Regions from separate parts of the Phyllobacterium sp. NPDC097923 genome, predicted to be linked through region 3. Evidence: riboswitches for the same ligand, from Rfam matches in the RefSeq annotation. Region 3 holds a riboswitch; each other region holds the start of a gene.
What was found. A riboswitch is a leader RNA that binds a small molecule or an ion and turns the genes downstream of it on or off. The one in region 3 is predicted to bind thiamine pyrophosphate.

Region 1 (3,272 bases), on a different contig from region 3:
GACAAGCGCGGGTAAGGCCAGAGGCAGGGCAAACAGGCGCAGAATCAGCGCGCGGCCGGGAAAGGCGGGATGTTCATGCAAGGCGCGCGCGAGTGGAATGGCAAAGGCAACCGCAAGCAGCATGGACAGGAGCGCCTGCACCAGCGTGAACCGCGCCACCCGCCACAGATAGCTGTCGAATGCGGCAAAACCTTCCACGCCGCCGCGCAGCGCTTCGGATGCGAGACTGAGAAGTGCGCCACCCGCAAGTGCCGCCAGAAAGGCGAGGGCGTATGCCCCCGCCCAAGGTCTGAAACTGCGGATGGCAATCACAATGCTACAGGCTCATGGCCGCGAGCCACTCATCGATCCAGGCTTTGCGGTTCTTGGCGACCTCCTCGGACGGGAAGGCCAGGGTCTTGACGGGTTGAACAAGGGTTTCGAAGGCCGGGTTCAGCGCGTCGGTGGTTTTCGCAGCCGGATACATCCAGTTGTTTTCAGGAATCGCATCCTGAAACGCCGGGCTGGTCATGAAGGCAAGAAACTGCGCCGATAGCGGGTTTTTCACCCCGTTGACGGTCTGGGCCGCGACTTCTACCTGCAGGTAATGGCCTTCGCTGAACGAAATGGCCTTATAGCGGTCCACGCGCTCGGCGATCAGGTGATAGGCCGGGGACGTCGTGTAGGACAGCACCAGCGGTGCTTCGCCCTTGGTGAAGAGGCCATAGGCCTCCGACCAGCCGGGCGTGACGGTCAGCACGCGGTCTTTCAGCTTCGCCCAGGCTTCTCCCGCCTTGTCGCCATAGACCGACTTGACCCAGAGCAGCAGGCCGAGACCGGGCGTCGAGGTGCGGGGGTCTTCGATGACGATCTTCTGCTTCGGGTCGCCTTCGGCCAGTTCCTTCAGGCTTTCCGGCGGGGTCTTCAGCTTCTCCGAATCATAGATGACGGCGAAATAGCCGTAATCGTAGGGAACGAAGGTATCATCCTTGTAGCCGCCGGGGATGTTAACAGCGGAGGTGTCGATGCCATGGGGGGCAAACAGGCCGGTTTGCCTGGCCTCGTAGGTCAGGTTGGTGTCGAGGCCGAGCACCACATCCGCCTTGGTTGACTCGCCTTCCAGCTTGACCCGGTTGAGCAGGGCAACGCCATCGGCAACCGCCACGAATTCGACCGTGCAGGCACATTGCTTTTCGAAGGCTTGCTTGACCTTCGGGCCGGGACCCCATTCGGCGGTGAAGCTTTCATAGGTGTAGACGGTGAGTTTGCCTTCGGCATGGGCGGTGCCAAGGGGAATGACGGCGAACAGAGCGGTCACAATGGCCGCTGTTTTTACAATAGTCTCGAATGGCCGCATCGGCGCCTCCTATCAGCAGTGTTCAAAAGGATTGGTGCGCCGGCAAATCTGCCGCGTCTAATCCCTCCGCCGGTACAAACCGGATCAGGTTCCGCGGGTTGGCAGGGTCTCCCCGTGCGCCTCTCAGCCGGTCCATGCGACCGGCACCCCGTTAGAGCGTGACAAGGATAGAGGTTCGGCCGGAGCCGTGCAAGCGGTCGATGCTTATGAAATCTTTATGTTTTGCCGGTTCTGCCAAATCGAAAGCTGATACTGGCGCGCCTATTGTCGCTAGCGAAAACATCCCGTGCGGCTGTTTTCCGATGGAAAGGGTCAATCATGTTTCGTGGTCACGGTTTTTATCATTCCCATGTCAGGGTACAGCAGAACCCGGCTTCCCAAAACGCCCGCCGCAAGGCGATTCTCCTGCGTCCGCGTCGGCAGAAATTCATCCCGGAGCTTTATCCGAGCCTGTTTCTGGCCATCGGCGTGGCGATTGCCGGCATGGCCGCGATTGCACTCGGGCGCTTCGTTTAACCTCGAATCACGGATGCCCTGTGCGACCGGCTTGTGCCATGCTATGGCCGGTGCATGAGCAAATTCGTCCTTCTTCTTGGTGGAACCGTTCACGTCACCGACCGTCTCCGGCATCTCATTGCCGGGGCGCGCGTTCTTGCCGCCGATGGCGGCATTGCCCATGCGCAGGCGCTGGGCGTTGAACCCGAGTTGTGGCTGGGCGATTTCGATTCGACATCGCCTGAACTTGCCGAACGCTATGCGCATGTGCCGCGTTCGGTTTTTCCGGCCGCCAAGGACATGACCGACGGCGAACTGGCACTCAACGAAGCCTACCGGCTGGGCGCCACCGAAGTGATCCTGTGCGGCGCCTTTGGCGGTGAACGCACCGACCACACCCTGCTGCACCTGACCATGGCCACCCGCCATGCGGCGGAAGGCCGGAAGATCATTCTCTCCAGCGGAAGCGAGGAAGCGCATCCCCTGGTTGCAGGAGAATATGCGTTCGATTTTGCCGATGGAACGGTATTCAGCATTGTGGCCTTTACGTCCCTGCGCGGATTATTTATCCATGGTGCGCGATGGCCGCTGGAAAATATGGAACTTTCTTTCGGTTCATCGCTTACAGTGTCGAATGCCGTGTGTGGAAATCTCCACGTATCGCTTCGTTCAGGCAATGCAGTCCTGATTGCTGCGCCGTGAAATTGCGAACCGCTTGTAAAACAACGCGGAAAGTGCAATTCTTGCGGCACAGCATTGGGGACGCAAGCTGGTTAGTTTAGTTTTGAAACGGGAGAGGTCTTCCATGTTGAAAAGTTTGTCGACAGTAGCAGTTGCCGCGCTTCTGGCATTTTCGGTAGCCGGTTGCACAACAAGTGAACAGCGTACAGCGGGTTATGGCGTTGGCGGTGCAGCACTTGGTGCTTTGGCTGGTGGTGCAATCGGTGGTGGCCGTGGCGCACTGGCTGGTGCTGCCATCGGTGGTGTTGGTGGTGTGGCTGTTGGTGCCGCAACGGCCAACAATGATGGCCGCCGTTACTGCACATATGAAAACCGTTACGGCGAGCGTTATCGCGCGCCTTGCCGCGGTTACTAATCCTTCCCCATCAGGGAAAGCGGAACAGGCCGGGAAACCGGCCTGTTTTTGTTTGAGGCTGCCGGGGTGCATGGGCTGATCTTTGTTCTGCCGCATTAAGCCCGCACGATATGGCCGCTATATTCATGTTGAGAGGATTGACTAATGAGTTTTCGTTTGACCGCCATTGCGGTTTCCGCGCTTCTGGCCATGTCATTGGCCGGTTGTGAAACGAGCGAACAGAACCAGCGGGCCGGGACGGGCGCGTTGATCGGAGGCGGTGTCGGCGCACTCGCCGGACAGGCACTCGGGCACAATACCAAGAGCACTGTGATCGGTGCGGCCGGCGGCGCGCTTCTCGGTGCG
Region 2 (3,272 bases), 2.1 Mb from region 3:
AGGCGCGCCAGGCATTTGAAAAGCCGTCCGAGCGCCGTGTCCGTGAAAAGGCTGAAGCCGTCAGCCGCGCCCGCAAGGCAGCGCGCAAGCAGGCACAGCGTGAAGGTCTGCTTCCTGGTCCGAAGAAGAAAGAACGCGTTGCCCGTCCAGGTGCCGCTTCCAGCGATTTCAACAACAACCGATAATCAATGACCGGAGTTTCCGGTCCTTGCAAAACGCGACAGAACCCGCACAGCGAGCCATGCTGGAGCGGGTTTCGTTTTGTGAAGACTCCGCCATAACTATCGTCTTCACATCGATATTACCCAGTTTCAAAAAAGTGCCTTCTTGTGCGCCGCATCACGCCGCGCCTATGCATGCTCCATACTCGTCAAGCCTTATGGAGACCTTTCAATGGCACCCAAGCTCAACATCGTCCACGTCAGCACCCGTCCGGGCCGCGCCGGTCAGCCGGTTGCCAAGTGGTTCCATGATTTTGCCAGCCAGGACGGCCAGTTCGAGCCTGTTCTGATTGACCTGGCGGATCTCAACCTGCCGGTTTTCGACGAGCCCAACCACCCGCGCGCCCGCAAGTATGAGCATGCGCACACGAAAAAGTGGAGCGCGCTGATCGAGGCGGGCGATGCGATCGTGTTCGTGACGCCGGAATATGACTATTTCGCTCCGCCGTCCCTGACCAATGCGATCATCTATCTGTGGCAGGAATGGAACTACAAGCCGGTCGGCTTCGTCAGCTATGGCGGCGTGTCGGGCGGCCTGCGCTCGGTCGAATCGGTCAAGGGTCTCATCGCAGGCCTGCGGATGGTTCCCATTCCCGAAGGCGTTCCCGTTCCGGCGTACCAGCAGTTCATCAACGATGAAGGCGTCTTCCAGGCCAATGAACTGGTGACCGCCAGCGCCAACACCATGATTGGCGAATTGCTCAAGTGGAGCAATGCGTTGAAGCCGCTGCGCGCCGCCTGATCCGGTCAAGGCGCCTGGAATCGACCGGGCGCTACACACACGATTTTACCGATTCGCTTGACAAATGGCGGATCGGGCGTTCAATTCAAGACATTCACCAGGGGGGTCCCGACAAGGGGCTGAGATTCTGCTGGCTTTTGCAGCGCAGTGACCCGTTGAACCTGATCCAGTTCATACTGGCGTAGGGACGGTGCGAAAGTCATGCGAGTCAGCCTCGGCACATCCGTATCCGGATTCGCAATCTCTTTTCATCCTTCCGGCACAGAACTGGGTTTCCACGCTTGATTGCTTAGGAGCCTGATGATGACCGCAATTACCCCAACCGTTTCGGCAGGACCGCTGCCGGCCTCGATCAAAATTTACAAACCCGGCCATATCCATCCGGATATCCGCGTGCCATTGCGCCAGATATCGGTGCACCCGACGGCGGGCGAGCCGCCGGTGACGGTGTACGACGCGTCCGGACCCTATACCGATGCCAATGTTGCCATTGACATCGCCAAGGGCCTGCCGCGCATCCGCGCAAGCTGGCTTGCCAGCCATGCCGACCTTGCCGCCTATGACGGCCGCCACGTCAGGCTGGAGGACAATGGCTTCGTCACCGGTGAACGGCTGACCCCGGAGTTCCCGGTACGCAACCGGCCATTGCGGGCGAAGGGCGATAAAGCCGTGACGCAGCTCGCCTATGCCCGGGCGGGGATCATCACGCCGGAGATGGAATATGTGGCGATCCGTGAAAACCTCGGCCGCGACGCGGCGCGGGCGCAGCTGGAGCGCGACGGCAATTCCTTCGGCGCGTCGGTGCCGGATTATGTCACACCGGAATTCGTCCGCGAGGAGATTGCCCGGGGCAGGGCGATCATTCCGGCCAATGTCAACCATCCCGAACTTGAACCGATGATCATCGGCCGCAACTTCCTGGTCAAGATCAATGCCAATATCGGCAATTCCGCAGTGACCTCCTCCATGGCTGAGGAAGTGGAAAAAATGGTCTGGGCCATCCGCTGGGGTGCCGACACGGTGATGGACCTGTCGACCGGCCGCAACATCCACAATATCCGCGAATGGATCATCCGCAACGCCCCCGTGCCGATCGGCACCGTGCCGCTCTATCAGGCGCTGGAAAAGGTCGGCGGCATCGCTGAGGACCTGACGTGGGAGGTCTATCGCGACACGCTGATCGAACAGGCGGAGCAGGGTGTCGATTATTTCACCATCCATGCGGGTGTTCGGTTGCATTACATCCCGCTGACCGTCGACCGTGTCACCGGCATCGTGTCGCGCGGCGGCTCGATCATGGCCAAGTGGTGCCTGCATCATCACCGGGAAAGTTTCCTCTACGAGCATTTCGAGGAAATCTGCGATATCTGCCGTGCCTATGATGTCAGCTTCTCGCTGGGTGACGGGCTGCGGCCGGGTTCCATTGCCGATGCGAACGATGCTGCGCAGTTTGCCGAGCTGGAGACGCTGGGGGAACTGACGCAGATTGCCTGGGCCAAGGGTTGCCAGGTGATGATCGAGGGCCCCGGCCACGTGCCGATGCACAAGATCAAGGCGAACATGGACAAGCAGCTTGCCGTCTGCGGCGAGGCGCCGTTCTATACGCTGGGACCGCTCACCACCGATATCGCGCCCGGCTATGATCACATCACGTCGGGGATCGGTGCGGCGATGATCGGCTGGTTCGGCACCGCCATGCTTTGCTATGTCACACCGAAGGAACATCTGGGCCTACCCAACCGCGACGATGTGAAGATCGGGGTGATCACCTACAAGATCGCCGCCCACGCGGCGGACCTTGCCAAGGGCCATCCGGCGGCACAGGTGCGGGACGATGCCCTGTCGCGGGCGCGCTTCGAGTTCCGCTGGGAAGACCAGTTCAACCTGTCGCTCGATCCCGAAACGGCGCGACTGTTCCACGACGAGACATTGCCGAAGGAGGCACACAAGGTCGCGCATTTCTGCTCCATGTGCGGACCGAAATTCTGTTCGATGCGGATTTCCCACGATATCCGCGCCGAAGCGCAGAAGGAGGGCATGTCGGCCATGGCGGAAAAATTCCGGCAGGGCGGTGATCTCTACATGCCGCTGAAATCAGCAGCCGTGCCCATACCGGTCGGGGGTGATGATTTCTGATGCGCATCCTTGTCAAAGGCGCTGGCGTGGCCGGGCTCACCGCCGCACATGAACTGATGGCGCGGGGCGCAGACGTGACCGTCTTCGACCCGCGCCGCGACACGTCGTCGACCGCCTCCTGGTATGCGGGCGGCATGCTTGCGCCCTATTGCGAGCGGGAAAGCGCCGATGAA
Region 3 (3,272 bases):
TCGAGGGCGGCGGGACGCTTGGCAAAACGCGGCAATGTATCGATCCATGCCTGCCGGTTCAGCGCATTGTCGAGATCGGGATAGGCCTTGACGAACAGCGACCAGGACTCATCGGGATGGTTGGTCAGATAGATCGCTCCCTTTTCCACGGCGCCGATGAAACGTTTCAAACGGTTGTCTTTCGCCAGATCGGGATGGGTCAGGAAGATCAGCTCGTCGTAAACGGGAACGCCATGCTCCTCGGGAAAGAATGCCGTTCCCTTGTGACCTTCCTGCGCCATCTGCGTCAGCTCGAAATTGCGGTAGCCGCCCACCGTGGCATCCACCTGATTGGCGATCAGCGATGCCGACAGCGCGAAGTTGACATTGATCAGCTCGACATCGCCCGTCTTCAAGCCTTCGGATTTCAGCATGGCGCCGAGCATGGCATCCTCAAAACCAGCCACGGAGAACCCGACTTTTTTGCCCTTCAGGTCCTTCAGGCTCTTGATCGGGCCATCGGCGAGGACGGTCACCGTGTTGAGCGGCGTCTCCACCAGGGTGCCGAAACGCACCAGCGGCAGGCCTTCGTCATGGCTGAGATAGAGGTTGGGCTGATAGCCGATGGCGATGTCCGCCTGCTTGGCCGCCACGAGACGCGGCGGCGCTGCCGGATCGGCCGGCGGGATCAGATCCACGTCCAGTTTCGCTTCGCTGAAGAAGCCCTTCTCGCGGGCAATCACCAGCGGCGCATGGTCGGGATTGACGAACCATTCCAGCAAGACAGACAGCTTGTCTGCCGCCGCTGCGGGTGATGCGAGGAGAGACAAGGCGGCCAGCAGGATGATGGCGGGGGCAAACGCGCGGCGGCGAAACATGGGCATTCCTTTATCAACGGGACGGGAAAACGGGGCGGTCATGATGCCTGCACCCAGGGCGTGAGACGTGCGGCGAAGGCATCGACGAGGAAACGCAGAACAATGGTCAGAACGGCGAGGATGATGAGGGCGGCAAACAGCGTATCGGTCTGCATGCGAGCATTGGCCTGCAGCATGACGAAGCCCAGTCCGCGCGAGGCACCGACCCATTCGCCGATCACGGCGCCAATGGGGGCAAAGACCGCCGCAACACGCAGGCCCGAACCGAGGCCGGGCAAGGCGCTGGGCACGCGGATGAGGAACAGTGTCGCCAGCGGCGAGGCCTGTGTGAGGGCGGCGGCATCCAATAGGTCCTGACTGGTCCGGCGCAGTCCATCGGCAAAGGACGAGGCAACGGGGAAGAAGATGATCAGGCTGGCCATGACGACCTTGGACGCGAGGCCGAAGCCGAACCAGAGAACCAGAAGCGGTGCAATGGCAAAGACCGGGAGCGCCTGCAAGACCAACAGGAGCGGCCAGACGATCTGGCCGAAACCCGGCAGGCCGGCCACCAGAAGCGCAACAAGGATTCCGGCGATGGCACCGAAGAACAGCCCGAGCACGATCTCAAGCACCGTGATGGCGGCGTTGCTCAGGAGATAATGCTGCTGCTCGACCAGGGAGGCAATGACAGAACCGGGGCCGGGCAGGATGAAGCGCGGCGGCTGCAGCATCCAGACAGCGAGCTGCCAGCACGCAAGCACAGCCAGCAGGGCTCCGGCGATGCGGACGAGCATGCGCATGGCGGGCCGTCACAGACTCGGCGATTGGTGGTTCAGCGAAAACGGCATCTGCAGGACTCCATCAAACGTGTGGAGATCCGGATATGTGCGAAGACAAGGCAGAGTGCGTGAAGAATGCTCAATTCCCGTTCCTACGCCGGCATAACCCGGATCAGGTTCAAGGGTCCAGCTCGACGCTATCTCAGCACTGTACAGTGCCCCCCTCGGAATGAAGTCATGATGGAGCGGCGGCGGCGTAAAGTCAATCGCGCCGCACAGGGATTGCAGACATCAGTTGGTCAGGCGGACATTCTCGCCATCGACAGCTTTGCAGGCCGTGACAACGGTATAGAAAAAGTCCTGCTGATCCCAACCACCGCCATCTTCCCATGCATGCTGATGGGTACCGGTACAGCTCAGAATATCAAGGATCGGTGGTATTGTGCCCTTCGGCAATTGCTTCCCATCAACAAACAGATAGTACACTTGGTCTTTATCATTTGTTTTCAAGGTCGCGTCGTATTGGGTCTGCGTGGAATCAGTAACGCATTGTACATATCTGTTGTTGGTGTTCTTGTTTCTCTTACCCAGATCGCAACCATCCTGTTTGACGTCCATTTTCAAATAGAGATCTTTGTACCCGTCAAGATTGATTGTCGTCATCTGATTCTTATTGGGAACAGTGGTACCGGTCCCCCGCCCGTTAGCGCCGCTGTGATCATAGGGGTTGTACACAACTGTTCCCAAAGCCTTCTCGGTGCCATTTAGCAACACCCCAACAATGGTCACACGTTTGAACCAGTAGCCGTAGACATCGCCAACGGTAATGGAAGCGCTGCTTGGTTTGAGCGGTGCAAGGGCGGTGGCGGTAACACCAATCTGGACTGAGTTCTGGTTCAGCAACGACATGAAGAGGGTATTGGTCTGCCCTCCCAGATTGACGGTAACCTTCTGGTCCTTTGCACTGAAATTGACACTGACAGTGCTCGCCTTGGCGCCAAGATTGGCCCGCAAAAAGGCCCGTGCCCTGTCCTCGGCAGCCTGTGCATTGCCACCCGTGAAGATGGAGGCACCGGCCAGCGCCGCTGTGTCAGCGGCGTTCTGCAAATTGACTCTTTCATTTGAGGCAACGGTATAGTCAAGGGCAAGACCGGTCATGCCCATAAGCGGCACAAGCAGCAGACCGAAGGTCAGTGCCGTGGCCCCACGCTTGTCTCTCAGGAATTGTTTGAATTTGCTCATAGCCCGCTCCGGTTGTTGAGCGAACCATGAAGGCCATGCCGTAAATGCCTGCTTAGCAAATTCGTTCAGATTGTCTCAATCTGCGATAAGTCGTGCACCATGGTAAAAATCCGATAAAGCACGACCTAGGCAGCGGGTGCGCCCGGCCGCACAAAACCCTCGCTGGCAACGAGCAGATTGCGCGTATAGGCCTGCGTCACCTTGCGGGCGGCAAGATCGGCGGCGGAAAGGCGCTCCACCTCGGCACCGCTCTGCATGACCATCAGCCGGTCGCACATGTGGGTGACCACCGCCAGATCGTGACTGACCATCAGGAAGGTCAGCTTGCGGTCGCGGCGTATCTGTTCCAGCAGGTTCAGCACTTCGGCCTGTACGGATGCATCGAGCGCCGACGTTGGTTCATCGAGCAGCA

Region 1: linked by a shared signal. The riboswitch ahead of thiB (thiamine ABC transporter substrate binding subunit) and the one ahead of ACIQWS_RS00930 (ABC transporter permease) in region 3 are both predicted to bind thiamine pyrophosphate.
Region 2: linked by a shared signal. The riboswitch ahead of thiC (phosphomethylpyrimidine synthase ThiC) and the one ahead of ACIQWS_RS00930 (ABC transporter permease) in region 3 are both predicted to bind thiamine pyrophosphate.

Annotation. Positions count from the first base shown of each region.
Region 1 covers NZ_JBIWBL010000002.1:474,445-477,716, forward strand. Annotated here, with positions in the region: gene thiP (thiamine/thiamine pyrophosphate ABC transporter permease) at 1-312, opposite strand, end outside; gene thiB (thiamine ABC transporter substrate binding subunit) at 317-1,336, opposite strand; TPP riboswitch at 1,381-1,497, opposite strand; gene ACIQWS_RS14675 (hypothetical protein) at 1,655-1,852, shown strand; gene ACIQWS_RS14680 (thiamine diphosphokinase) at 1,907-2,533, shown strand; gene ACIQWS_RS14685 (hypothetical protein) at 2,637-2,927, shown strand; gene ACIQWS_RS14690 (YMGG-like glycine zipper-containing protein) at 3,072-3,272, shown strand, end outside.
Region 2 covers NZ_JBIWBL010000001.1:2,261,092-2,264,363, reverse strand. Annotated here, with positions in the region: gene rpsU (30S ribosomal protein S21) at 1-185, shown strand, start outside; gene ACIQWS_RS11425 (NAD(P)H-dependent oxidoreductase) at 394-963, shown strand; TPP riboswitch at 1,053-1,169, shown strand; gene thiC (phosphomethylpyrimidine synthase ThiC) at 1,267-3,099, shown strand; gene thiO (glycine oxidase ThiO) at 3,099-3,272, shown strand, end outside.
Region 3 covers NZ_JBIWBL010000001.1:187,006-190,277, reverse strand. Annotated here, with positions in the region: gene ACIQWS_RS00935 (ABC transporter substrate-binding protein) at 1-857, opposite strand, end outside; gene ACIQWS_RS00930 (ABC transporter permease) at 896-1,639, opposite strand; TPP riboswitch at 1,751-1,853, opposite strand; gene ACIQWS_RS00925 (TadE/TadG family type IV pilus assembly protein) at 1,910-2,860, opposite strand; gene ACIQWS_RS00920 (ABC transporter ATP-binding protein) at 2,986-3,272, opposite strand, start outside.